DNA from 2 places in the Bacillus sp. DJP31 genome. Region 2 is predicted to be linked to the other one. Evidence: riboswitches for the same ligand, from Rfam matches in the RefSeq annotation. Region 2 holds a riboswitch; the other holds the start of a gene.
What was found. Region 2 has a riboswitch for thiamine pyrophosphate ahead of ACOI1C_RS10645 (ABC transporter substrate-binding protein). Riboswitches for the same ligand answer to the same signal wherever they lie in the genome.
Positions count from the first base shown of each region.

Region 1 (3,233 bases), on a different contig from region 2:
ACTTATGGTTGGATATTATATGACAGTTGCTTATGAACTAATTGAAAATATGACTTCTACGTTACTTTTATTAGTATTGGTGTTTGTCGTGCTTTTCTTACAAGAAGTGATTTCAAGACAATTTAATACTAGACTTGAAGAAATGTCTGCTAGTATGGAAGAATCATTAGCTAAAGAACAAGATACAAAAGTTGCTATAATAGAAAACACTGGAATTATCGCTGTAAATATGAGAGATATTCGTGATCAATCAGGTATTAATCAGCAATCTTTTAATGAAGTAAATACCTCTATTCAAGAGGTTGCAACTGGTATGCAATCTCAGGCAAATGCAGTAAATGATATTATGGATGTTATTGAAAATACAAATGGCATGGTTCAGGAAATGCTTGGACGTGTTCATACGATTAGCGAGCGTACAACTCAATCGGTTGAAGATTCAAAACAAGGTAGTGTAAAAGCCATTCAGTTAGAAGACAAAATGCATCAATTCAGAGCTCTTATTGTGTCTATGTCACAGGAAATGAAGCAGTTGAGTCAATTTGTAAGTGAATCAACTTCATCTATTAAAGCTATTCAAGACATTACCACTCAAACGAATCTCCTTGCCTTAAATGCGTCTATTGAAGCCGCACGAGCTGGAGAAAGTGGAAGAGGGTTCTCGGTCGTTGCTGAGGAAATTCGTAAATTAGCTGAAACGACAGAACAGACTGCCAAAAAAATATCTGGTAACCTTTCTGAAATCAGCACGAGTACGACCAAAACGCAAGGACAAATGCTGGATATTGGAACAGAGATGGATGGCAATATCCAAATAACACAACAAACGAAGGCGATATTTGAAGGGATTGACACACATATCCACACACTACTTCAAGAAGTCAATTCGTTTGAAGAGCTTGCAAATAAAATTGGGAATGATTCAAATCAAGTTGAAAGAGCAGTCAATGAGTTTGCGGCAGTAATCCAACAAACAACGGCAGCCATTGAAGAGATTACTGCAACTGCCCAAACGCAAAATGACAAAAATGAAGAACTACTAGTTACAATTAAACAAACGGATGAAGCGGTTGAGCGTTTATCAAGTATGAATTAAATTATGCTTAAAAAGCACGCTTATTGGGCGTGCTTTTTTGAATCCAAATAATTTCAGTTATCCATATTTTAAAATATAGTGTAAGAGGGTGAAAATTTATTATTGACAATTCGATTTGAAATGTTATGATAAATACGAATTCGAAATTGAATATTTTTCCACTGGGGGAGCCTTTAAAAGGCTGAGATTAAAGTATACTTTAAGACCCTTTGAACCTGATCTGGATTATACCAGCGTAGGGAAGTGAGGGATGGAACTATGTCTATTATGGTCTCCAATACTAACCACTTTTCTTACGTTTGTAAGGGAAGTGGTTTTTTTGCGTCTAGCTAACCTATTATCAAAAAAAATGGGAGGAAAAAGCATGAAATTTACTGAGCAAATAAGACAAAACGCTGACTCAATTTGGGAAGCAAGCTTTACACATCCTTTTGTTACTGGAATTGCTGACGGAAGTTTACCACTCGATTGCTTTCGGTACTACATTTTACAGGATGCTTACTATTTAACTCATTTTTCAAAAATTCAAGCACTTGGGGCAGCCAAAGCAGGAGATATACATACAACCGCAAGATTTGCTGCTCACGCTCAAGGCACATATGAAGCGGAGCTCCAGCTACACGAAAACTTCTCAAAACGTTTAGGAATAACGCAGGAAGAAAGAGATGCCTTTCGCCCTGCACCTACTGCGTATGCTTATACCTCACATATGTACCGAGGAGGCTATGGGCATTTAGGAGATATTCTTTCAACCTTGCTGCCTTGCTATTGGCTTTACTATGAGATTGGTGAAAGACTTCAAGGTGCAACGCCAGCAGAGCCAATCTATCAGGATTGGATTGCTGCATATGGCGGGGAATGGTTTAGAGAGTTGGTAGAAGAACAAATTAATCGCTTAGATGAGATTGCCGAGACGGTAACAGAAGACGATCGTAACCGGATGAGAGAGCATTTCTGGTTGAGTAGTCAGTATGAGTATTCTTTTTGGGAAATGGCCTATACAAAAGAAAAATGGCCTGTATCTAACTCATCACAACTAATATAACGGAGGAAATTGATATGTCAAGAGGACTAAAATTAACAGATGTATTAATAACGATTGTGATAGCCATTGTGTTTGGGGTTGTTTATAAGCTATGGGGACCACTGTATTCATTCGTTGCACCATTAGGTCTTCATATCGACCAGCTTGTGTATGGAATGTGGTTTATTGCGGCAACAGTCGCGTTTCTCATTATTCGTAAGCCGGGTGTTGCCCTTCTAGCAGAGATTGCAGCCTCTTCTGGAGAATTATTATTGGGTTCACAATACGGAGTAGAAGTTTTACTTTATGGTGTGCTTCAAGGATTAGGTGCTGAGCTAGTGTTTCTATTATTCTTATATAAACGCTTTGACATGGGTGTAGTAATCCTAGCAGCAATCGGTTCAACTGTTGGATCCCTACTTATGGATTGGTATAAAGGGTATCTTGGCGATCTAGCACTTTGGAACCTGAGTCTGTTCATTGGTGCTAGAACAGTGGGTGCGATTCTATTAGCGGGAATTTTTGCTTATGTATTAGTGAAGGCTTTAGAAAAAACTGGGGTTACAAACCTTGTTCGGACGGCTGACCAATCTGATTATGATGCACTAAATCAATGATAATGAAGCCTTACATCCATGTTGAGAAATTGAGATTAAAATTTCCAAAAGAAGAAGGATTGCTGTTTAAGGACTTGAGTGTATCGATAAACAAGGGGGAGAAAGTGCTTCTCCTTGGCCCTTCAGGGTGTGGGAAATCAACATTGTTACAGGTGTTTGCAGGTATTATTCCACACTCAGTGGTAGTCCCGATGAAAGCAGAAGCACTCCACATTCCGGACTCATCGGGTTACGTATTTCAAGATCCAGATAGCCAATTTTGTATGCCATATGTGGATGAGGAAATTGCCTTTGTCCTAGAAAATCTGCAAACTCCAAGAGAATTGATGAAGGAGAAAATAGATAGTTACCTAGAAAAGGTAGGGTTAAGATTAGCAGATTCACATACAAATATCCAAACTTTATCAGGTGGTCAAAAACAAAGGCTTGCAATTGCCTCAATCTTGGCGCTTGAACCGGATGTTTTATTTTTAGATGAACCAACGGCCATGCTCGA
Region 1 covers NZ_JBMERO010000010.1:93,987-97,219, reverse strand. The annotation lists gene ACOI1C_RS11370 (methyl-accepting chemotaxis protein) at 1-1,096, shown strand, start outside; TPP riboswitch at 1,250-1,355, shown strand; gene tenA (thiaminase II) at 1,461-2,141, shown strand; gene ACOI1C_RS11360 (ECF transporter S component) at 2,156-2,737, shown strand; gene ACOI1C_RS11355 (ABC transporter ATP-binding protein) at 2,740-3,233, shown strand, end outside.
Region 1: another riboswitch for thiamine pyrophosphate. It lies ahead of tenA (thiaminase II); the one in region 2 lies ahead of ACOI1C_RS10645 (ABC transporter substrate-binding protein).

Region 2 (3,233 bases):
TGTAATCACAATTAGTTTAGGTAGTAAGCCGAATCCAAACCAAATGATTAATAGAGGGGCAAGAACAATAATGGGTACATTTTGCGATAAAATTAATAATGGGTAAACAGATTCACGTACAACAGGGAGTAAGTGTAGAAGGATAGCTGTCAATAATCCAATGCCTGAACCAATCAGCAGTCCTAATAAAGCGAGCATGATTGTTGAAAGCAAATCAGGGTAGAACTCCCCCCACCCTATGATAGCTTCGGTCATGATTTTCGTTGGTGGTGGAAGAAGCCAATCAGGAACTTCTGCCAGTTTGACCATACCTTCCCATGCAATGAATAAAAAGAGGAGAACCACTAACGGCCTCCATCCTTTCCGTACTTGTCTGTTCATTATTGATATTTCTCCGTTAACTCATCCATAGTGATTCCAGATGGTTGAAATAAAATTTTCACCTGTGAAATGACGTTACTGCTTCCTATTTCAACCATGCGCTCATTCATCTTAACAATCACACGTAGTAGTTGTTCTAGGTCACCTTCCATCGTGGTTTCAAGAGGGTGAACCTGATATTTAACCCCTGATTCGTGAATGATCCGGATGGCCTCGTCTACATAAGGAATAACGCTTTCCCCGTCCTTCGTTTTCGGTATGATTTGGATACTAATTAGTGCATTAGCCATGAAATCCCCCCCCTTATTCTGGTAAAAACTCGTTTGTAAATGCCTTTTTCGCTTCTAGCTCTTTCTCCAGTAAACCGTTTTCAAACATCCATGAAGCATAGTTTTCCCAAACCTCAAGTTTTTGCTCTCCCCATCTTTTTGCATCATCTTGATATTTTGGAGATAACCATTCTTGGCTCTTTTTCACTAGCTCTGGGTCTAAGTCTGGTGCTGCTTTTAGTAAAATGTCGGCTGCTTCTGAGGGTTTTTCAATTGAAAATTCATAGCCCTTAGCAACAGCCTTGACGAATGCTTTAACTGTATCAGGATTTTCAGAAATCATTTCCTCATTTGTTGTAACTACAGGTGTATAGTAATCTAGTTTCTCTGAGTAATCCGTTAAGTAAACCATATTAATGGGTTCATCGCGAAGCTCGGCTTCAATACCCGTCCATCCGTAAAAAATCCAGGCAAAGTCAATATCCCTTTTTACAGCTGTAAAGAAATCCGCATCACCCATACTGATGAACGAAACCTTTTCCACGTCAGCCTTTTCCACGTTCATTATGGAAGAAATCACAGACTCTTCAACTGGTGAACCCCATCCGCCATAGGTCTTCCCTTCAAAATCCTTAGGCGAGACAATGTTTTTCTCAACCGGTGATGCAAATCCTGATGTATTATGCTGAATAATGGCCGCGACTGAAACAAGTGGAACACCTTGGATACGTGCTTGTGTCACGCCTTCTTGGTAGCCAATCCCAAACTCAGATTTACCGGCAGCCACAAGCTGATCTGCCCCAGCTTCACCCGGCATAATAATTTCGACATCTAAGCCTTCCGCTTCAAAAAAACCTTGATCCTTTGCTACATACAAGCCTGTATGGTTTGTATTTGGTGTCCAATCTAGAACAACGGAAACCTTTTGTAGTTCTTCGTTCCCCTGTTGACCCTCGGCACCATTATTGCCACAACCCGCTATGATGAAGATCGATGATAGTACGGCAAACCACTTTTTCATAGTAATCCTCCTAATTTAGTAGTCTATAAAACAAATAAAAGCACCCAAGGGTATTCACCTGGGCGCATATCAATAAACATAATTATGTATGTTTAAGAATATATTCCCTACGCTGGTTTTAACCAGATCAGGTTCTAAGGGTCAGCATCTCTAAGGACGCTATCTCAACCGGCAACACCGGTCCCCCCACTATTCTTGGAAAGTGTACTTTTATTTGTTTTCATTATAACAGATAACTTTGGTTTAGCTAGTAAAATGAATTGGACTTATGAATTCTTCGTACGTTTAGAGGAGCTTATAGTGCGGAGCATTCTATACACCTCTAACATTTTATTCAATCATACAAATTTCAAAATACCTGTCGCCTCCAATCCTATGGGTATCAAACAATCTCATGATAAAAGTAATAGCACAAGAACTATCATGATATATTCCATGAAAAACATGAACTAGTAAGCTGACATTATCATAAGAAAGTATATTTGTAAATCGTAATGATGTTGTTTTAATTCCAACTCATTTAAATGTCTCTATGGCAGGCTTCTAGATTCCGTTTAATCAAACGTTTGTTTAAAACACTACTTTAATTTGTTTTTCTACAATAATTATAGAGAGATTCTCAAGGCTTGAAGGGTACTTTCTGTTGATTATACGGTATAGTATATTTATAAATCGTAAAGAAGTCGATTTATAAACAGGCCTTTAAAAGACTGATACAGCGGAATTTCCCCTTTGAGTTAATCAAACGTTCGTTTAAAACAGGTTGTTTTTTTATTATTACAGAATAATAAAAAAATCGGAATAAAACCCACTTCACTTGCTTTTTCTTAGTATTATTACTGAAATATCTCCTATGTAGCAAGCTTATAATATGGTTTGTTTGATTACCGGCCATTCGGATTTCGACAATAGATTTATTTTACATTACTATATACCCAGATTATTCATACAAAACAATAAAAAAGCGAGAAACCCTTAACTTCAAGGATACGGCGCCCTGTTATAACAAAATTATTGGATAAAACGGATGTAAGTTTGATAGTAGCATCTTGAAGTATCTTGTGAAAACGATTCTGTTCTTATTTTCGACTTTGAATCAACTTTTTTCGATAACGCGTTAGACCTCGTAAATCGCAAATATCCTCTGGTGGAACAAAATTACGTTCAATTAGTCCACAGCGTAAGAGTTGGCCAAACCATTCTGCATCTTTTACATCGGTTTTACGCCCTGGAACTTTTTTCACATGCCTAGCATTGGCAAGAACAAGTTGAAAAGTATCTTCGAGTATGTTCCATATCGGTTTCCAGTATACTCCAGTGCTTTCCATAACCACATCAGTTATCTGATGTTCAGATAACCAATCGTTTAGAGCTAATAGCCCAGTAGTTGTCGTTGAAAAAGATTGAATAGATTTTTTCGGTTTTTAATCTAACGGACCAAATAACACACATGCTACAACTGTTTCTTGGTGTACATCTAGGCCTGCACACCGTTCAATCATTGCTTACATTGGAAAATCACCTCAAAAATTGATTAACAATACAGGTCACAGGAGATATCT
Region 2 covers NZ_JBMERO010000009.1:107,362-110,594, forward strand. The annotation lists gene ACOI1C_RS10635 (ABC transporter permease) at 1-381, opposite strand, end outside; gene ACOI1C_RS10640 (thiamine-binding protein) at 381-671, opposite strand; gene ACOI1C_RS10645 (ABC transporter substrate-binding protein) at 685-1,671, opposite strand; TPP riboswitch at 1,760-1,869, opposite strand; gene ACOI1C_RS10650 (IS110 family transposase) at 2,751-3,080, opposite strand.